Regions from separate parts of the Salicibibacter cibarius genome, predicted to be linked through region 1. Evidence: a T-box and tRNA genes for the amino acid it is inferred to sense, from the RefSeq annotation. Region 1 holds a T-box; the other holds one or more tRNA genes.

Region 1 (18,803 bases):
GCCTAAGTAAAAGAGCCGCGCATATAGCAAAAATGGCTAACGAAGCCATTAAGAAATAAGGTAGAGCCATACTATTCACCCCGACTGTATAAATATCCAGAATTCAATTAAAGCGCCGATAGCAGCATAGCCTTTATTCATGCATGGATTGTTTTAGGAATTCCTTTATTTTTCCCCATCCATCTATTGTTGCCCTGGCATTCGCTGACTTTGTCCCACCGAAGTTTATTGCCATGCCTTTGCCCAACTGCATAATGATGTTACTTGGAATCGAGGGAAAACTGTACGGAAAAGCCAAGAAATGACCGGCTGCTTCGTAGAAAAGGTGTTTGTGTTGATAGTGATGATTCGATAAACGCTTCTCCATCATTTTGATAAATTTCTCGGATGGCCATAATTGGTCATCACTCCCGGAGATCGTCAGAACAGAAGCATGGATATTTTCCACACGAATCCGTGCATCTTCTATTTTCTTTTCATCTTTCATCGTACGACTCCAAATGGATAAGAAAGAAGATGGACGCTTGAATATCCAATTAAAGAACGTGGAGAAAATCATGGAGGGAGGATAAGAAAATTTCATATAAGGTAAATCCTGTCCATTGAATGTCCATGAAGGAATGGGAGCAAATGTGCTGTTTTTCATCCCCGATGTGACATAACTGCTTGGTGAAACTGCAATCACGGCTTTATATTCATCATAAGTCGCGCCCAACAGAAGAGCCAGTTCTCCTCCTCTTGAGAATCCGATCACTGATACTTGTTGATTCACAAATGGATGTTTTTTTAACCACTGGGTAGCTTTTTCAAAATACTCTAAAGGAATTCTTTCTAAGTTATCCGGGACGTTTTGCGTACCAAAATAAGCCAATGACAGTACCATATATCCATAAGAAGCTAACAGAGCTGCAGCCGATTCCAAATAACCCCCATCCGATCCGCCTAAAAGTAACACGCCCGGGTATGTTCCTTCCTTCGCCGGATGATATAAAACCGCTGTGAATTCATTTGATTTTATGACTTCTTTTTTTATATCTTCTCTATAAAAGTGACGGGTTATCTTAGCCGTATTGAGAGTTTTTTCCGATATTTCCAAAGAAAGATCCACCGAAACTGAGCTTGCATTTTGTTTGTCAAAAAAATCACCATGTTTCGAATGTCGTTCTTCCATAGACCAAAATAATCCAAAGCTGTCGATATCGTTATACGACCCCTTTACAGGTTTATCATGAGAAACTGAAACCACCCCATCTTTATTTGTTTGAAAAGTGGCTTCTGATTCAAAATTCTTCCCCTCGTCGTCGAGCATTTTTGCCTTCAGTGTAATCATTTCATTTGGTTCACAGTTTATCACTTTTATATGAATCTCCTCATCGATATAAGAATGAAGTTTATCGATGATGATCGCGGGTCTTTCTTTCACCGAAAGAACAGCTCCTTCTAAGGCCTGTATATTTCTTTTCTTTCTTTTATTGAAATACCGAAAATTAATAGTTCACACCATTTTCAAGTGCCATAGCTTTATAAGCGCGCAGAACATATATATTGAGGTAGCAAGTGCTCCTCCAATGCCTGCTATAGCGTAAGCAGAAGTCCAATGCGCATCCCCCTGTTATTCCAGAATTGCGTTCGTTAATTGCAAAGCCTCACTTAAAAGCAATCGTTTTTTGGGCTATTTAAAAACTAATGTATTGCCAACTAATGATTACATAAAACGCTCCTGCCAGTATGATACATACAGAAAATATTGTGATCTTTCCTGCCCTAGACATCTTTTCCAACCATCCTGTTTTTTTAAGATCCTCTTTAAAGATGCAATAACCTCCGTAAGTAGCAGCAACAATTATAAGTAAAGCCATTAATGGGTGAACCACGAAAACACCTCCTAGCACTACTACACTTATTCAATTAAATGGCCGATTGTTGAACATCTTTATTGTATCAAATACGGATTCTTAGAACCACTAACCACCAATCTCCTTTTCTCCAAATTTGCATAAAACTTTCAATTTAATATAACACCAACCTCCCTACCCCGAGACCACCATGCAAGACTAGTAATATAGGCAAAGAATTATCTGTAGTATCTATCATTAATCTCAACGTATTCTTTTAACAAAGGGATACCAGATCGATGCCTTTTTTCTTTTCATTCCATTAGTCTGGACATATTACCGCAGGTCTTTCAGCACTGATCTTCACTTTCAGGTTAAAAAAATGACGCTTTTACAGTAAATAAGTGCAGAACGGCTGAAATAAGTGATCACTTTTGGGTGTGGCGCCAAATAATCAAAAATCGACTAACTTTTGGCGCCACCCGGCGTTTGTGACGCCAAATAATCAAGAGCCGACTAACTTTTTGGCGTCACCCGGCGATTGTGGCGCCAATACTGAGCTTTTTACGTCAAACGAAAGCATGGGCGGAACGTCATTTATAAAACCAAGGGTGTGAGCGATGATTTAAACCCATATACACTAGTAATCGGTTTCAGTGTAGATGTTTATATCAAAGTTAACAAAAACCGCATGAAATCAAGGTTTTTCGTCTGATTTCATGCGGTTTATTCAACTTATCCCATCATGCTTCAATCCCGAATATTTTTTTTACCTTCGCAAGAAATCCTTTTTTTGGTTCAATGGAAAGGAGGGGGACGGATTCCCCGAGGATGCGTCTGGCAATGTTTCGATACGCGAGTGAGGCGGTTGTGTTCGGGGTTGTCGCTACGGGCTCACCTTTATTGGCGGCACGTAAAACATTTTCATCATTAAAGACAATGCCGAGAAGATCGATGGCCAACGTGGCCGCGACATCGTCCACATCCAACATTTCCTCAGTTTCATCTTTCGATGTATTTGTACGAACACGGTTTACAATCAATTTCGGCGAAGGGATATCCTCTTGTTCCAATAAACCAATAATACGGTCGGCATCGCGGACAGCTGATGTATCAGGAGTAGTAACGACAATTGCTTGATCGGCGCCGGCGACCGCGATGCGAAACCCATGCTCGATGCCGGCCGGAGAATCGATAATCAGGTAATCGTAATTTGGTTTTAATTCATTAACAATTTCCTCCATTTGCTCCGGCGTGACTGCTGATTTTTCCTTGGTTTGCGCCGCGGGGAGCAAGTGCAGACAATCGAAACGTTTATCCCGGATCAGCGCTTGTTGAACTTTACAGCGTTCTTCCAGAACATCTACCAGATCATAAATGATTCGATTTTCCAACCCCATAACAACATCAAGGTTTCGCAGCCCAATATCGGTATCTAGCAGGCAAACTTGTTTTCCTTGCAATGCCAAAGCCGTCCCAATATTCGCCGATGTCGTTGTTTTTCCAACGCCGCCTTTTCCTGATGTGATGACGATAGCCTCTCCCACAACGTTTCCCCTCCTTATTCTGGCTCTTCATTAAAATCTATCGTTGATCTCAGTAAATAATTATGGCAATGACATTTAGCTAGCTACGGAAAAACATGCAGTGTTTTTCCGTAGTGATTATCATAGTGCATAACCCGTTTGCCAACCATAGATTTCGGAGTTGGCCCCCTATTCTCTGTCTTTATTTCTTTGTTTTCGCAGCTCCGCTAAACTACCCATCGGGTGAAATTCAATCGCTTGTTGTTCCTTATCGACGTATGCATAACGAGGCCACGTGTACGTAGCTTCTTTCGCCAATTCCTCGCGCGTTAATTCGGTTAAGTATAAATGATCTGCAATCATCATTTGGGAAGGCGCCAATATCGCGGCTGCAACCACCGCTTCATTGTTTCCTTCCGTTCCGGCACGGGCCGTTCCTTTCAAAGCTCCCAACACGAACACATCCCCGGTAGCTTCAACCGTTCCTCCGGGATTCACGTCCCCGAGAATTAAAGCGTCCCCTTTCACACTCAGCACTTGACCGGAGCGAACGAGGTGGGGATAGGATTGGATTTGGTTATCTTCCTTTATTTTCATGGCTTCCGCCATTGTGATCACATCAGAGACAATTTCGCTAACGATGATCGCGCCCGACTGTTCGATCGTGGAACGGATTTCTTCCCGTTGCCCGTCATCCACGTAGCGCTTCCCTACATGGACACGTACATGCACTTCTTTATTTTGTTCATTCCCGTTCATGTTTTCCGTCATTTTCGCGCTTAGCTCGTCCATTAGTTCAGTGTAAGCGCACCGGTCATCAAGATGAACGATTAGCCCTTCTTTTGTCCCTTTTATCGTTACGAATTGATTTGAATAGCCCGTTTTCACTCGCTCACCCCGATTCATTTCAGGTCTTAGCTATGTCGTCCTTTTGATAGTTTCGATGTTTGTTGTGCTTTTTCCTTCTTCTTTCCTATAACGATGCTTTCTTAAAACGGTCTTCACGTTCCAATCTGTTAAAAATTTTTCGCATCGGGAACATGATCAAAATACCGAAAGCGCCGTTTAGTAAAACGGAGGGCAACCAACGTTGCCAAGCAAAGTCTCCGAAGGCAGCCGACGTATAGCCAATCCCTTGATAGATACCGTAAGTTAGCAGCTCCAAAGCGCTGACAGCAAGCACGATCACCAGCAATACAAGCATTGGCCGGTTCCTTACCGATTCATAGGAGACACCGCCCATATAGGCAAGGAAGCCGTATGAGAACATATATACACCGATCAATGACGAATAGACCACATCTTGAAAAAGACCGGTGATACCCCCATAGATGAGTCCGGTTAACGCCCCTTTGTACATGGATATGATAACGATCATCACAAATGCGAAGCGCGGAACCCATACAAATTCATCTGTCGGCGGGACCAATACCTGAAACCACGTTCCTTCAATTAAAAATACAACGGCGATGAGGACGGGGAGCAAATAACGCATCAATCCGGGCTCCCTTCAGGCTCAAGCTCCACCGGTTCCTCGACCTCTTCAGTTTCCGCTTCTTCTTCCTCAAAGTCTTCAAGTGCGGGGCTGTTACGGTCAAGCACCATGACATGTTCGATATTGTGATAGTCAGCGGCCGGCTCCACAAAAGCATTTAACGTTAGGCCGTATTCGTCGGTCTCCACTCCTGTGACTTCTCCGATGGGAAGGTCGGCGGGAAACCCAAGTCCTCCCAGCCCCGAGGTTCTTACTTCCTGTCCCTCTTCGAGCTCGGTTTCTGCGTCAATTGTGCTAAGAATAAACGCATCTTCTTCCTCGTCCCAACCTTCGATGAATCCATAGGCAGGATCTTCATCTTCGATGGCTACCATCGCGGAGATCCTATTCATGCGCTCTCCGTCGGATAACAATTGTACTTGGGAGGTAAACATTCCGGTATGTTGAACACGGCCAATCAATCCACCTGCGGAAATCACCGCCATATCATTTTCCACCCCATGTTGGGAACCACGGTTAATCCCGATCGTTTCAGTCCAGCGGTCCGGCTGGCGTTCAATCACAAGGGCCGTCAAACTCGAATAATCGCCCAAGCTTTCCTCCATTTCCTGCGCTTCCTGCAAACTGGCATTTTCTTCCCGCAGCCCCTCAACTTCTGAAGACAGAAATGCATAATCATCCATCTGGGATTTCAATCGTTCATTTTCTTCATAAATATTTACGATATCAGAGATATCATTAAAAATACCGCTGAAAAAGTTCGCCGGACGTTGAAAAGCAGATTGAACGACACCGACGGAATCATTAATAAATTGCTCGGGCCACGTCACTTCTTCTCGTTCATTCAACGTCAAACCGACTAAAATAACAAGGACAATAATACTGACCATAAGCAATATCAAACGTTTATTAGAAAAAAAATGGGGCATGGACGACACCTTCTAGATTGATCTTCTTGAACAATCTCCGTTATTCCGGAGGTCAGATTTCAGAGGCCAGAAGTCGGAAAAGGGCTTTTCAGGCTCTTCCAATTTCCGGATTCCGATGCTAGTGCCGGCATTGCCACAGGACAAAGTGGCCATTGCCGGCGTGCGTTAAAAGTCTCAGAGAGGGATGTCCCCCTCTGATGGAAGTTTTCGTCATTTACGGTTCGACCGTGCGGTGATTCCGGCGCGAGATCGAAACAGATGAAGATTCTCTAATGCTCTGCCTGTTCCCAACGCAACACAATCCAACGGATTCTCTGCAACAAGTACCGGCATATCCGTCTCCTCACCGAGCACTTTATCAAGGCCGTTTAAAAGAGAGCCGCCACCGGTCAGCACAATGCCCCGATCCATAATATCCGCGGCCAACTCCGGCGGTGTCCGTTCGAGCGTTACTTTTACAGTCTCCACAATGGTATTGACGGTATCGCTTATCGCGTGGGAAATCTCATCCGATTGAATCGTTATCGTTTTTGGCAACCCGGTAACAAGATCTCGTCCACGAATATCCATACTGCTCACGTTTTCCAATTTGTCCGCTGATCCAATTTCCATTTTTAAACTTTCACTCGTGCGTTCACCAATCATGAGATTGTATGTCTTTTTAATGTATTGAATAATTGCTTCATCCAACTCATCTCCGGCCACACGGATCGACTGACTGGTCACAATTCCGCCAAGGGAGATAATCGCCACTTCCGTCGTACCGCCACCGATATCAACGACCATGCTCCCGGTCGGTTCCCACACCGGAAGATCTGCCCCGATTGCGGAAGCAAACGGTTCTTCAATCGTGTACGCCTCGCGGGCACCTGCTTGTTTTGTCGCGTCTTCCACCGCTCTTTTTTCCACGGCAGTAATTCCCGAAGGCACACAAACCATGACATTCGGTTTACGTGTGAATATGGAGCGGCTTTTCTGTGCTTGGCGAATAAAATATTTCATCATTGTCGCGGTCGTATCGAAGTCGGCAATCACGCCGTCTTTCATCGGCCGGGTTGCTACAATGTTTCCGGGGGTGCGTCCAATCATATTTTTCGCATCATCACCGACAGCTTCAATCGTTTGTGAGTCCGAACGAATCGCAACGACGGAAGGCTCTCTTACAACAACCCCTTTTCCTTTTACGTAGACGAGCGTATTCGCCGTTCCTAAGTCAATCCCTAAATCCTTTGAAAAACCACCAAACATCTATGTATCTCCCTTCATTATTACCCTGCTTATTATTTTATCCCTGTTCATTATTGTCGCTTCATCAAAAAAAACGTTACACTTCTTCATTTTATTGAAAATGATGCTCCAAACACAACCCTAAAATCGTTGTGATTCCATCTAAAATTCCCCTATACATTATACGCAATATCTTCCGAAAAACATAGCATTTCACCAAGCTTTCATAAATTTCCTTAATTCGTCACACTCTCATCTATATTCCGGATGAAAAGAGTCGGGGATAACAACTGGGGAAACGAGCAATACGGGAACTTTTGGACCAATCACTGATTTCAATCATTTCTAAACGATTGCATCGCTTTTCCTACATGATCTTTCACAATCACGCGAGACAATATAAAAGGCCACCTCCGGGGCAGCCTTCGTTGCTGTATCGTCGTCTATCCGCAACATTTTTTGTATTTCTTTCCGCTTCCGCAGGGACACGGCTCGATGCGTTCAATTTTTTCACTTTTTAGCCGGGTTCTTCTTTTGGTGCAGCATTGCTTTTTGCTATTTCTGTATTATAGCATTTTACTCTTTTGTGTGTAAGTGATCTGTTTGTAATTATCCATTTTATTCCAAAAATAGACCAGTGCCATATGCACTGGTCAACTGCCTATACTAAGGAATAATCCCATGTTCACGTAAGCTAGTATAACGTCGGTCGCCAATGATAATATGATCCAACACTTCAACACCAAGGACTTTGCCGCATTCAACGAGACGCTTCGTGACTTCACGGTCTTCCTTGCTCGGGGACGGATCACCGGAAGGATGATTATGCAAACAAACGATGGAAGCCGCCGACCGCCGCAGCGCTTCTTTGAATACTTCCCGTGGATGGACTATCGAAGCATTTAGGCTACCTATAAACAGTGTTTTTTTGTGCAACACCTGATTTTTCGTATTTAGATAAATGGCCACAAAGTGTTCTTGGGTGAGAAAACGCATTTCTTCCATGACGTAATCGGTGACGTCTTCGGGGGTTTTGATAGAATACCTTTCTCCTTGGTGCGTGGTGTGGATGCGTTTTCCAAGTTCCAGCGCTGCAAGCAATTCGATCGCCTTCACTTGCCCGATGCCTTTTATCGCCTGCAATTCTTCGAGACTGGCTTCTTTTAGCATCATGATGCCATCGAATGCGGAAAGAAGACGGTGCGCCAACTGCAAGACGGTTTCACTCGTCGTTCCCGTTCGTAACAAAATAGCGAGAAGTTCCTGATTGGAAAGGTGATCGGCCCCTTCTTGAACGAGCCGTTCACGGGGCATTTCTTGGAGCGGAAGGGTGGGTTTTGTCGCGGAGGATTGTGTCAATTCTTCACCTCATTCATGATTTTTCCATTGGAAATAAAACGAAACTTCCATCAAAACAAACAGTTTATCAGCCATTTTCAACTTTACTGCTTTTGGCTCCTCCAAAATCACGAGCGCTCGCCACCAGGATAAATTTGAAAATCTCTCAGGACGCGAACTACTTTCGCAATAGGCAAACCGACGACATTATAATAATCACCGGCAAATCTTTCGACCAAGCGAGCGCCTTTGCCTTGGATGCCGTAGGCGCCGGCTTTATCCATCGGTTCGCCTGTTTCAACATACGCTTGGATACACTGCTCGCTTAAGTGATGAAAATAAACGTTCGTCTTTTCCGTCCATGCACGTGTTTTTGTTCCCTGTTTTATGCAAACACCGGTATACACCTCGTGTTTCTTTCCGGACAAATGGGTAAGCATACGGACAGCATCGCTTTCATCCATCGGTTTCCCGAGCAAACCGCCATCGATGGCCACGATCGTATCCGCCGCGAGGATGACAGCATCCGGATAGCGATTGTATACGTCAGCAGCTTTAGCCGTTGCCAATTGAACGGCATTATCCGCAGGCGTTTGTTCATCATTGATTTTTTCTTCTATATTACTGATCGCGACGGTATATGCATAGCCGCTCTCGTTTAATAATTGCTGTCGGCGCGATGAAGCAGACGCTAGAATCAACATCGTTTAAAAACTCCGTTCTTCTAGTAACTATTCACCCAGTTTTCGAAAGCTAACGTTGCTTCCATCCAGGCTTCGTGTTCCTCGACGTTTCCTTCCTCGTGCAAAGCTTGGATCGTTTCTGAAAAACGCTCGTCTCCTTCTAGTAAATCCATATCGATCGCCGCGAGCGCGCGTTCCGCTTCTTCCCGATCTCCACTCGGGCTAGTCGCATCTAACCCGGTTAATAAAGCTTCTCCTACATCACTTGCCAGTTGTTCTGTCTCTTCATCCATTCCTTCTGCTGCGATCGGAACCGATAATGTCTTCACATAGCCTTCTAACCCTTCTTCGTTTATTTCCGGGATCATCTCGTCTTCTGCTTCGCCCCGGGCAGTCATTCCAACATACAAATAAATCATCTCTTCGTTTTCATCCTCATGCAAGAGCGCCGGAAAATCTGCTTCGGAAAATACCTCTTGCATTTCCTGTCCGGCTTCATTCGTGGAAAATGCCCCTGCCTGTACAATATCCAACTGCATTTCTTCCATACCCTCTTCTTCGTCAACAGCAATGGAGCCGGATTGAGCGTCAGAAGTACTGCCCGCTGTGCCGGCATCGGGAGTCAGCGAAAAATTTGTCGCTAGTTGGAGCAAAGGGAGACCAAACATTAACCCAAGAATTAAGGCCGCGGCGATGGTTACGGGCATTTTAAGATGCTTGAATGAACCCCCTTTTTTTGATCGGGGAACTTCCGGCTTCTTTTTTTTCCGATGAAGGGGCAACCCGGGACTGTCTGTTAACGGTTGACGGTCCCGCTCTGCCCATTCTCTCCGTTTTTCGCTAAGATCGGCTACTTCACGTTGCCCCCTCCCTACGGTATAGTTTTCCTTGATGCCGCTTCCAAATTCTCCGCCGGAAGAGGTGGCCCCGATATCTTTTTGCTTCGTCACTGTTTGCCTCGGTTCTTTTGGTTCCTTAACGGTCTGCGCTTTCTCGGTGCCGTGTTTGTTCTCATCCTCCCGACCTTCATGATTCTCTTCGTTATTCGTTACTTCCCGGCCGTTTATCTTAAAGGTTATTTTGCGGTGGCCTTGTCCCATTTCAGCCTCCTCACCATCCGTCTTCTGATGACTCACCTTATCACAGATGCAATCAGAAGGATGATGAGTTTTGTCAATAAGCATTTGCGACTGTCCGACAAAATAACGATTTAATGCATTGGATACAAACTCCAAACCGAATCTCCGAATAATAGAACGGTCACCGCCGCTAACGCAATGCTCGGAGCAAACGGGAAGGGTTGGCCTGTTTGCAAACGACCGATTGCAAATGCCACCAAACCGATCAATGTGCCGAAAAGTGTCGAGAGAAAAAACACGAGCAACAAATCCCAAAAACCGAACGCGAGACCGAGCACAGCAAAAAATTTAACGTCTCCGCCACCGATTCCTCCCCCGCTTAAGCGTAAAATGAAATACAGGATGACAAAGATGATTGCTGCGGCCAAAAACGGACTCCACCAAGGTTCATGGGGATCGATGAAAAGACGGATCACAACGAACAGCGAGGCAAAAAAGAGAAGAATAACGTTTGGAATTCGCATATAACGTAGATCGGTGATGGTAACGATGATAACGAGAGAAAGGACGAGGAACGCGACGAGCATTTCAGTCGAAAAGGGGTAATAGCGAACGTAAACAAGAACGAAGAGAAAAGCAGTGGAAATCTCCGCAATGAAATATTGCGAAGGGATAAGCGCGGAACAATAGCGGCAGCGGCCCAACGTAGATAGGAAGGAAAAAACGGGAAAAAGATCACGTGCCTGCAATGTCGATTGACAATTGGGGCATACGGATCGGCTCCAAGCGATCGGCTTCCCCACCGGCACGCGTACACCGACAACTTGGAAAAATGATCCGAACACAAGCCCCAGTATCAAAATAACAACCACTTCAGGAAGCAAAAGGAACCTCTTTTCTTAAACCCCGATATAACCAACCACTCTACTTATCACTATTCGCCGTTCCCTTTCATTTTCCTGCATTTTTTTCATAAAAATTTTGCCGCACGTCCGAGATAAAGTATAAAGAGCCGGCAAACACAATGATATCATTCGCTTTCGCACGTTTGATCAGTTCATTGTACCCTTTTTCCCAATCGTCAAAGACTTCCGTATCCGGCGAAACGTGCCTAGGGTCTGCTGCTCTTGGATGAGAAAATGTCGTTGTGATAAAGCTTGCAGGAGCCAAAGAGAGCAAAGGAGCAAACAACGTTGACGGATCTTTTTCTTTAGTGAAAGCTGTTAAAATATGAAGCGTTCGGTCTGGATATACCTCTGCAAGATAACGTGCCAAATGTTCGATGCCTTCCGGATTATGCGCGCCATCCATGAGCACGAGCGGGGACGCTTGTACTTTTTCAAGTCGCCCCGGCCAAAAAGCTTTTGCCAACCCTTCCGCAAGCAATTGTTCATCAATCGGAAAGGAACGGTAGACGCGCAGATAATCGGCGATCATGACAGCAAGGGCGCCATTTTTCAGCTGATGCTCCCCTCGCAGGAACACACGCAGATTCTGATAGCAATGAAACGGCGTGCGTACGGAAAATGTCCCTCCATCTTCATCCATGGATCCATCGATCAGTTCAAAATGCTCTCGGAGCGCGTAATACGGCGCGCGCATCTCCACAGCTCGCGCGCGGATGATCGTTGACGCTTCCGGATCCTGACAAGCAGTGATCATCGGGACGGCAGGTTTGATAATCCCTGCTTTTTCTTTGGCGATATCGGTGATTTCCGAACCAAGAATATGCATATGGTCTTTCCCGACGTTCGTGATCGCGCTTAGCATTGGTTGAATGACATTCGTCGAATCCAAACGCCCGCCAAGCCCCACTTCCCATAAGACGATATCGGGAACGGCAATTTTGGCAAAATACCAGTTCGCAATCACGGTTAATATTTCGAACTCTGTCGGGGGTCCCCACTCCGTATTTTCAAGAGCAACCGCGTGGGGTCGAACGGCACGTGCCGCTGAAATAAAATCTTCTCGCGGGATGGGGGTGCCGTTAACGCTGATGCGCTCTTCAAATTGAATGATGTAGGGGGACGTAAACGTTCCTACCGTTAGCCCCGATGCTTGTAAAATCGATTGTACATACGTGAGCGTTGACCCTTTTCCATTCGTTCCGCCGATATGGACCGACAGGAGACGGCGCTCGGGATGGTCGAGTGCCGCCAATAAGTGTTCGACACGCTCGAGCCCCGGCTTTATCCCGAATGGACGATGGCTTTTTAACCACGTCAGCACTTCATCAAATGTGTCCATCCATGCTTGCTCCTTATTTGTTTTTCGCTAACTCATTCATTTGTTCCAAAATCGTTTTGCGTTTCTCAACATAATCCGCGTGCTTTGCGCGTTCCTTTTCTACAACGTCGGCTGGGGCATTCGTTACAAAACCTTCGTTGGCAAGTTTTTGATCCAAACGCTCGACTTCTTTATCCATTTTTTCTTTTTCTGTTTGCAGCCGTTCCAGTTCCGCGTTGATATCGACGAGCCCGGCTTGCGGAATATAGAGTTCCACGCCGCTTAACACATGGGAAATTGCCTGATCCGGCACTTCGAGGTCCATGCTGATTTCCAGCGTTTCCGGGTTACAAAAATTTTCTAGATACGGTTGCCCGCGCAACAATCGTTCTTTTGCATCCTCAGAGGTCGGTTTTAAATGGAGCGGGATTTCTTTTCGTGGCGGAACGTCCATTTCCGCCTTGGTGTTGCGAACCGTGCGAATGACCGTTTGATACAATTCCATATCCGTCAGCGCTTCTTCATCGATCCATTGTTCATTTGCCTTCGGCCACGCTGCGCGTGTTATCGTCTCTCCATCGTGCGGAAGGTGCTGCCAAATTTCTTCGGTTAAGAAGGGCATGAATGGATGCAAGAGGCGCAATGTTTCATCAAGCACATGAGCGAGCACCGAGCGTGCCGTCTGTTTTTCTTTTTCATTTTCTCCGTAAAGGGGGAGTTTGGCCATTTCAATATACCAATCGCAAACATCATCCCAAATGAAGTTGTAGAGCGCCCTTCCGGCCTCACCGAATTCGTAGCGATCCATCATTTGGGTCACGTGAGAGATGGTCTGTTGCAATTTCGTGAGAATCCAACGGTCGGCCGTTGCCGTCACTTCACCCAAGTCAATATCCTTATGAGCCATTCCTTCCATATTCAGGAGCGCAAACCTAGAGGCGTTCCAGATCTTATTGCCGAAATTCCAGTTTGCCGTCACCTTATCCCATTGAAACGTTAAATCGTTCCCCGGGGATGTACCTGTTGCCAATGTGAAGCGCAACGCGTCTGCCCCATATTGTTCCACAACATCCATCGGGTCTACCCCGTTGCCGAGGGATTTGCTCATTTTCCGTCCTTCTGAGTCACGCACAAGCCCATGGATTAGCACATCTTGAAACGGACGCTCGCCCGTAAACTCCAAACCTTGAAAAATCATGCGGGAGACCCAGAAAAAGATAATGTCATAGCCGGTCACAAGCACATTGGTCGGATAAAAATGTTGAAAATCTTCCGCCTCTGTCTCCGGCCAGCCCATCGTAGAAAACGGCCATAACGCTGAGCTGAACCACGTGTCGAGCACATCTTCATCTTGCTCCCAGTTTTCGCTGTCGGCGGGCGCTTCTTTTCCGACATGCATCTCTCCAGTTTCCTTATGGTACCAAGCCGGAATGCGGTGTCCCCACCATAGCTGCCTGGAAATGCACCAATCGCGAATATTTTCAAGCCATTGCAAATACGTATTTTCAAAGCGAGGTGGGACGAAACGGACTTTTTCATTTTGGTTTTGCAGATCAATCGCCGCTTGTGCCAACGGTTTCATGTCCACGAACCATTGGGTGGAGAGATACGGTTCGACGACTGCCCCTGAACGTTCGGAATGGCCAACAGCGTGCATGTGCGTCTCGACATGAAACATCGTGTCCGCCGCTTGTAAATCCCGGACGATCGTTTTGCGACACTCAAATCGGTCAAGCCCCTGGTAATCGCCGGCGTTTTCATTCATAACACCCGCTTCATCCATCACCAATACGCTCGGAAGATCATGACGCTCGCCCATCTCAAAGTCATTTGGGTCATGGGCAGGTGTTATTTTCACCGCTCCCGAACCAAATTCCCGGTCTACGTAGTCATCAGCGACAATCGGGATTTCCCTTTCAACGATCGGTAAAATAACCGTTTCCCCGATAAGCGATTGATAGCGTTCATCATCCGGATGCACCGCGACTGCCGTATCTCCGAGCATCGTCTCCGGACGGGTTGTCGCCACTTCAATATGGCCTTCGCCGTTTTTCAATGGGTACTTCATGTGATACATTGCGCCTTCGACCTCTTTATATTCCACTTCAATATCGGAAAGTGCCGTTTGGGCCGTTGGGTCCCAGTTGATAATATACTTGCCGCGGTAGATGAGGCCTTTTTCATAAAGGCGAACAAAAACCTCCCGCACCGCATTGGAAAGATCGTTTTCCAGCGTGAATCGCTCTCGCGTATAATCAAGGGACAGTCCGAGCGTTGCCCACTGTTCACGAATAAAATTAGCATACTCTTCTTTCCAATCCCAGCTGACGTCAAGAAATTTCTCACGTCCGAGATCATGGCGGTTTTGTCCTTTGTCTCTCAGTCGGGCCTCCACCTTTGCTTGGGTGGCAATGCCGGCGTGATCCATCCCCGGCAGCCAAAGCATATCACGGCCTTCCATCCGTTTTTGGCGCGCAATAATATCCTGAAGCGTCACATCCCACGCATGCCCGAGATGAAGACGGCCGGTCACATTCGGAGGGGGGATCACAATCGAAAAAGGTTCTCCTTTGCGCTCTCCCACTGTCGTCGCTTCAAAATAACCATTATTTACCCAGAACGGATACCATTTCGTTTCCGTCCGTTTTGGATCATACTTCTTTTCCATTTCAACCATTATTAAAGCCTCCTTAGATTAGAAAACTTGGCTTTTCGCCAAGCTATTATGGCGAAAAGTTTTAGTTGCACTTATGTAGGTAAGAAAGTTGATTATAATTTCTTGCCTACCAAAAAAAGCGCTTCCTCCCTCAAAGGACGAAAGCGCTCGCGGTACCACCTTTGTTTATGAACGATGATTCATACACTCGGATAGCTGTAACATTGCCAACGGCCGTTCTTACTTTTATTCGGAACAGCAGCTATACAGACGACTTCAGCACGAGCGCCCTCGGGAACCTTCCAGCCGTGGATTCCTTTTCTGTAGAGGGATCAGTGCCTACTCCTTCCGTTTCATTGCTTTTGGATTACCTCATGATTTTCCTTTATTCTACGCAACGGAAACAATTTCGTCAACGAAGGAAATAAAAAGGTATCAGCCCATCTCCCTCACACATAGGATGTATTAATAATCGGAAAGGGGAAGGAACCTGATATGGCACGCCATTATTACAAACCACCACCCGGTTACGGGAAAAAGCGCCCGCCTGTGTTTTTTAAGTGGCGATATGCCGCCGCACAAATTTTATTGATCATTATTTGCTTTCAAACGATCCGTACGATTTTTTTGCCCACAACGTTTGATGTGCTTCTTTTAGTCATCCTTGTTTCTTCTTATTGGTATTTCCGAAAAAAACCATATTGATACGTTTCTCGTATAAGCCGGTGAAATGTGCCTTGGCGCGTTTCCACGCCACTCCCTCGTGGAGACCAAATTCGTAACATTCCTTCGTTTTCAGGCTCCATAACCCTTTCATGAAGACCGAAAGCTTGTCTACTTTTCGTTTTCGGACACTATAAACCGTTCATGGCGACCGTACGCCCAGCTTTTTTCATTTTCAGGCATCATGGTTCGATTGTTTGCAAAGGGCTTGGCGCCTACATAAAAAACGACCATGCCGGACTAGTACTGTGTTTCAGGAATGCTTTCCCGGCACAGCCCACTAGTGCAAGGTGGCTTAATTAACCGATCACGGGGACAGTTGGAAAGAAGTTCGGTCGGCAACGCTTCTGGTTCCCTAACGGACAATTTACCGCATCATGGCGACCGAAAAAGCGGTCGGTTCTCATGTTCGGTCGCCATAACCGTTTTATGACGACCGTAATGGCCTGAATCGAAAGAATTCAGGTGTCATAGCCGCTTCATGATGACCGAAAAGGCTTGTATCGAAAGAATTCGGTCGGCATAGCTGCCTCATGGCGACCGAACGAGCGATTGGCTGTCGTGTTCGGTCACCATGAACCGTTTCATGGTGACCGGGGAATCCTGCTTCGCAAGAAGACATTCGGCCATTGACGATAGCCTTTGATACCTTAACTCGGGCTGTGGAAGTTAAATCCAATCGATCACTAACCCCAGTTTGAAGCCCTAATCCGGTCTTCCGATCGTCGGTTTGACCGCTTATTTTCGACAGGCTGTACTAGGAACCTTGCATGGCCGCTTCCTGTTTTTCCTTCCATTGCATCATTTGCAACAAATAACGCAAACTGCTTAATTTAGATTCTAACATCGCCGTCCACTGATGTTCTGCGTAGCGCAAAGGATCTGTCGCGTAAGCTCGCGCAAACGTCAAAATCGGTGCAGGAGTAAGCATAAGCGCTTTTAAAAGGCCGGTATCCGCTTCCCCCCAGCTAGGTCCGTAGGCTTCATATGTCCCAAAAAGCTGTTTGCTCTCCAAAGGATCGAAAGGCTCATGCCGCGCCAAATCTTGATAAAAATAGGCAAGGTCATATGCAGGATGCCCGGGACCGCTCGTTTCCCAATTTGTAAACCACGCATTTCCATCCGCAGCAATAAGCCCATGTTCCAACGAAGGACGGCCATGACAAAAAGCAAAGCGATACCCTTCCCTTTCCTTGACTTGTCGCGTCCATTTCTGAAATCCTTTTTTCATCTCCCCGAACATCATGTCATAAAACGGATACCCATTTAAAAAAGTGAGTTCAAATGGAGACATAAACCTGGAATGTTCAAACTGATCAGCCAACTGGTTCATTAGCAATTGATCTTGTTGCCAACCCTGCTGCACTTCATTTTTGTACGTGGACAGCTCGTCTTCGGTCATATCCTCTTCGTCTTCGGAAATTTTATGATTAAGGGCAAGAATCGTTAATAGCCTAAGTTCTTTTGGGGGCGGAGACATTAGCGGTTGTTCCTCAATCCAAGGCTCCAGATAAAAATAATGGCGATTTGTTTCAAACATAGACATATCACCCCTCCTATTCGTAAGAGGGATGATACCTTTCATGCCTGCACGCTCCGCATATCGTAAGTGATGAAGAAAATGTTCACGTTCTTGCGGCGTCCGTTCCCACCGTTTCAGCGCAAATAGGCCATCTTGCGTTTCGATTCTAACGACGCGTTCACTCTGCAAATCCCAGTGCGCATTTTGGAGACCAACTTTTATTAAAAGTTCTTCGATCACGTCATTCATTCGCGGATTGCACCGGGATATAAATAATTTCCCCTTGATCCACATGATTGATATCCATTTTGTTCCATCTTAGTAACTGTTGGACTGTATACCCATAGCGATCGGCGATGGTATCTAAAGACTCGTTTTCTTGAATAATACACATCCGCATTTTCGTAAACGATTCCCGATCGTCGCTTCCCAACATTTCCGTGAGGTAAAGGGCATTATCCCGCTTGTTTGTTTTTGGTGTTTCCTCGTCATCGGTCGATGACACATCTTCAACTTCTTCTTCCTCATCGTTAGCCTGTACGACCTCATATTCCGATTCTTCTTGTTCCGGCTCGGCATTGGAATGATCAGCATCGTCCCTTGACAGCACGGATTCCTCCGTTTGCTGCACTTCTTCCGGTACCGGTTCTTTTTGAACCTCGGCATCGCTTTGTTCTTCTTGTACAGGCGTCTCTATTTCTCTATCCGGTTCCGTTTCCTGAGTTTCAAAATTCAGGACTGGTGTTGATTCCTGATCTTCTTCTAGTTCTTCCTTTGTTATTTCTTCACGTAACGCATCGGTGTCATCAGAAGATGGATGAACATTCTCATCATTGGTCGGTGGTGCTTTCACTTCGTGCGTAAACGTTGGGAATCCTTCCGGCGTTGGGCTTGCTTCTCTTTTTGTATCCTCGCCCTCCTTCATGCCCGTAATCGTTACGTCAGCCGTTAACTGAATGCAACTTGGTTCCGGCAAATCGTAGTCAAAACTATCAATTTGAACATACAAATCATCCAAACTTTGAATGCGATGAAGCGGGATCGTTACATCGACGGGAAAAAAATGCTTAATCTCCCGCGCACCCGTGTCTGTCGTGCTCAAACGATCCGCTGTTTGCGGCACTCCCCCTTGTCTTTGATCATCATATGTGTCATCTTCGTTGTTTTCATAAGGTTGATATTGCCCGACGAGATGCAGTCCTCCTTTAATGAGCACTTCATGATTATCCTCTTGCATCGTAATATCCGGCTCTAGTTCCAACCCGAGAATGGATTGAATACGCTCACCTTGATCAAGCCATATCGCTTCTTCAAGGTTAAAAGATAAAGCTGATGGTTGTTCTTGGGTCACGGTTTGTTCCCCCTCTTCATTAAAAATACGTCCGTCCCACTGTTTTCTCGTACGCTACCAACGTATGTGTCCGAACGGGCGGTTATGACTGGTTTCTTCCGTGTAGGGGGAAGGAACGAGGAGAGATCCAACTTATATTTCATTTGTTTATCATTTCGAAAATTTGGGTAAACATAAAGGATTTCAAAATTGGAGGGATGGAAAATGACGGAA
Region 2 (3,666 bases), 330 kb from region 1:
CATAGACCGGCTTGGGCATTTGGAAGCCGTTGGACAATTGATCGCATCATGGCGACCGAAAAAGCGGGCGAGTCTCGTGTTTGGTCGTCATAACCACTTTATGACGACCGTAATGGCCTGAATGGAAAGCGTTCGGGCGTCATGGCCGCTTCATGGTGACCGAAAAGGCTTGTCTCGAAAGAATTCGGTCATCATGGCTGCCTCATGGCGACCGAACGAGCGATTCGTTTTCGTGTTCGGTCGTCATAACCATTTCAAGACCGGGATTTCTGTTTCGCAGGAAGACATTCGGTCATTGATGAACGTCTTTGATACCTTTACTCGGGCTGTGGCAGTTTAAGCCGATCGATAACCATGGTTTGAAGTCCTAATCCGGACCTTCGGTAGCTTGTGTGATCACTTATTTCAGCCTTTCTGCAATAGGGGGGTTATGGCCGCGTATCAAACCTCAGATTTTGAATTTTTCTTCTTCGGGAGGTGCGTTGGGTGTTTTCATGGCACCCTTGATTTGCAATTTATCTCTTGGAGCCATGAACGGTTTACGGAATCATTTATTTGCTATTTTTTTCTTCTCGGTGGTGCCAATGTTCTGCTCATGACACCGATGATTCGGATAAGTTTGCTATTTTTCCTTTCGTCAATCTCATTCCCCTAGAATAGCAATAGCCCGCACCGGAGACCCATCTCCGTTTTTAATTTTCAATGGCAATCCGAAAAAAGAAAATGCATCCCCCAGTCGGAGTGATTTTAATTTTTCAAGATCTGTATAGGTTACAATTTGTTTTTTTAATAATTGTCGTTCCAATTCCTCGCTTAAAGACCCACCTACAAACGGCGGCGAAGCAGTCAAAATTTTTTCCAATACATCAACTCCGACCTTTTCTGCAAAAAACAAACCGGTGCGTGAAGGAAAATCCATCGTTGGCGTCACGCGCATCGCCCTTCCGCAAAATTGCTTTAACGGAATTTCATCCAACGATGCCATCCCTTCATGCATATGGGAAAAAGCATCCACATGCGTGCCGGTATGCGAACCCATCTCTAAAGCACGGACCGCATAACCGTGTTCCTTCACCGTTGTTGCAACGACGATATTCACCGCCGGATCCCCCGGATAGACCGGCATGCCATTGGAGATGGTCTTTGTCAAATCAATGATTTCCATGAAATCACCCCTATGTTTCATGCAAAATAAGCCGCCGGCAATCGGCAGCTTATTTTCTCTATTGATTTTGTTTAATCAACATCATACCCCTGGTCTTCAATGGTATCGACAATAGCCTCATGCGTAACATCGCTTTTGTCATAAGTCACCTGTACGGTACCTTGATCAAGGTTTACTTTTACATCGGATACGCCTTTCATTTCACCGACGTTTCCTTCAACGGCCGATACGCAATGGCCGCATGACATGCCTTTAACATTCAGTGTTTCTTGTTCCATGCTAATCCCTCCTCTCAATGTCTACCTTCATTATAATACCCCATTAAGGTATATTGCAAAGATTAGAAACGCATGAACAAACGTTCATCTTCATTTAAGCCGCACGCGCCGCACTGAATCCGATAATTCGGTCCACTATAAGGAATGTGAAACGGGTCCAGCTGCTCCTGCTCAAACTCTTGCACCACTTCCCCACTTTGCGGATCCATCTTGACTGCTTTGGGCACTTGTTCCATAATGTGAAATCGAGAGCGATTCGTTTGGCAACGCGGGCAGACATATGTCTTCGACACGGCCCATCCCTCCTGTTTTTTCTATAGGGTTGCCATCACCATCATTTTTATCCCTCTATGATTCATCTCACCAAAACCATTGACAACCCATGAAAACTACGTTATGATTTTTCTTGGTTATCGATGATCACGTTCCGTTAGCTCAGTTGGGAGAGCGCTACCTTGACAGGGTAGAGGTCGCTGGTTCGAGCCCAGCACGGGACACCATAACAGAAATATTATACCCTTAATATATAAGGGTTTTTTTGTGTCTTCGACTAATACAGTTTGAGACATTTTTATTACTACAGGCATTTTGGGGCTTATTCGCACTCTTATACCAACCCCACAACTTAAAACTAATTTGCCGTATTGTCCACTTTTCTATATCAAAAAAATTAAAAAAAGTTCCTCTATTACATCCTTTTTGCCGAAATGGCTTTTATTTGTATTATTTTATCTATAAAAAATAAAGTATCTGCTTTCTCATCTTTGATCTTTTAAAGCGCTCAATCATATTATAAGTTTAACCAGTCATTCCTGATTGAACTCATAATACAAGGGCGTAATTGCGACACATTCCTAAAAGATACCCTTTGGAATCATCTTATCCAAAGGGGTTAACATCACAACTAATTTATATTATTCTTCAAGTGTGCCAACAGTTGGTAAGTCTTCCAATACATCAGTCCCATGTGGAGCTTCTTCAATTTCTTCTGTGTGGTCCTCACCAGCTTCTAATCCACCAGCGGGGGCGTGTTCTCCACCGTCCCATTCTGCAACATCTGTAACGTCGTAAACGACTCCATCAACCGCTACATAAGCATCGTTTCCATCTTGCCCATCATATTCTGCAAGTTCTTCTAATGTAAATTCTTGATCTCCTTCAGCTTCATCTCCTTCATCCGTTGCTTCTTCTCCGCCGCAAGCAGCAAGTAGCATGACTGAGCTACCAAGAATCATTAATAATTTATTCACAGAAAACCCACTCCTTAAAATCAAATATATACTAATGGTTTCTCCATACATAATATAACATTCGAATTTAGTTCTAAATAGCCATGTCATAGATTTGTCAGTTTTAATGTAAATAGGAGTTTATATTTATAAGTGATAGATTTCTCCTATAGTCGCTTTAACCATGGTTGTATCTTCCCGCAAAATTCCAACCTCGCCTTTTGTAGCCCTAAATCCTCTTTAATATCTGAGACCTCTTTTTCAAAGTTGTCAAATCATACATAAGTTGCCCATCTAATTGCAAAAATCGGCGCGGGCTTATTATTTCACCTTCTTGATAGTATTTCGTTTAGTTGATGAATCACTTCGCCTAATCCTACCAGTACGATGAAAGTTTTGTATGAATTGAATCCTGCTATAAACCCTACTACGATAAGTAAAATACCTGCTGTCACTAGCATTGCATAAATGTAGTAAGCTCTTCTGGTGCCAATTTAAGCTGTCAGTAACAACCGCTAACTGAAAAGCAGAATGACTATTTGAAAGTTTAGTGGTTTCATAACCAAGAACATTATTGAAAAAGACCGCTAATTCAGTTTTGTTTCCTTGTTTATCTTCAGCATATAACGCAAACGTGACAATTTGAGCCGTCGACCTTCCGCAATAGAGAGCCATTCAATTCCAATTTGAGTTTTATCAGGGATTTGACTACACACATTTTCAATTTTCGTGTATGACAAGCATTCAAAAATAAACTCAATTTGGTGGACGGGACCGTTCTCCATCAAGCCACTCACGACCAAATATCAATTTACCTACCTTCACATCAATGCTCAATTCCTCTCGACATTCACGAAGGAGATTCATATGGAGGGATTTGCCAGTTTCTTGGCTACCTCCTGGCAGAGCGTAAAATGCCGTATTACCTTCTTGGTATTTCAAGGCAAGTATGTTATCATCTTGGATTAACAACGCTCTACTTGCTGTTCTAATC

What was found. The T-box of region 1 lies ahead of HUG15_RS17110 (valine--tRNA ligase). A T-box ahead of a tRNA ligase gene usually reads a tRNA of that ligase, here a tRNA-Val.
Region 2: it has a tRNA-Val gene. The T-box ahead of HUG15_RS17110 (valine--tRNA ligase) is inferred to sense a tRNA for this amino acid. The anticodon was not compared.

The regions. Positions count from the first base shown of each region.
Region 1 is NZ_CP054705.1:3,350,912-3,369,714, forward strand. It holds gene HUG15_RS17040 (DUF998 domain-containing protein) at 1-70, opposite strand, end outside; gene HUG15_RS17045 (acyl-CoA thioester hydrolase/BAAT C-terminal domain-containing protein) at 134-1,423, opposite strand; gene HUG15_RS17050 (hypothetical protein) at 1,677-1,874, opposite strand; gene minD (septum site-determining protein MinD) at 2,579-3,382, opposite strand; gene HUG15_RS17060 (septum site-determining protein MinC) at 3,551-4,249, opposite strand; gene mreD (rod shape-determining protein MreD) at 4,335-4,856, opposite strand; gene mreC (rod shape-determining protein MreC) at 4,856-5,785, opposite strand; gene HUG15_RS17075 (rod shape-determining protein) at 5,996-7,033, opposite strand; gene HUG15_RS23145 (SEC-C metal-binding domain-containing protein) at 7,456-7,518, opposite strand; gene radC (RadC family protein) at 7,679-8,326, opposite strand; gene HUG15_RS17090 (Maf family protein) at 8,479-9,054, opposite strand; gene HUG15_RS17095 (hypothetical protein) at 9,075-10,133, opposite strand; gene HUG15_RS17100 (prepilin peptidase) at 10,244-10,996, opposite strand; gene HUG15_RS17105 (bifunctional folylpolyglutamate synthase/dihydrofolate synthase) at 11,064-12,359, opposite strand; gene HUG15_RS17110 (valine--tRNA ligase) at 12,373-15,015, opposite strand; T-box leader at 15,146-15,360, opposite strand; gene HUG15_RS17115 (hypothetical protein) at 15,490-15,699, shown strand; gene HUG15_RS17120 (protein kinase family protein) at 16,475-17,488, opposite strand; gene spoVID (stage VI sporulation protein D) at 17,481-18,590, opposite strand; gene fmdA (formamidase) at 18,795-18,803, shown strand, end outside.
Region 2 is NZ_CP054705.1:3,030,972-3,034,637, forward strand. It holds gene HUG15_RS15395 (cyclase family protein) at 644-1,165, opposite strand; gene copZ (copper chaperone CopZ) at 1,237-1,443, opposite strand; gene HUG15_RS15405 (DNA alkylation repair protein) at 1,506-1,736, opposite strand; tRNA gene HUG15_RS15410 (tRNA-Val) at 1,868-1,943, shown strand; gene HUG15_RS15415 (cytochrome b5 domain-containing protein) at 2,358-2,693, opposite strand; gene HUG15_RS15420 (NUDIX domain-containing protein) at 3,429-3,666, opposite strand, start outside.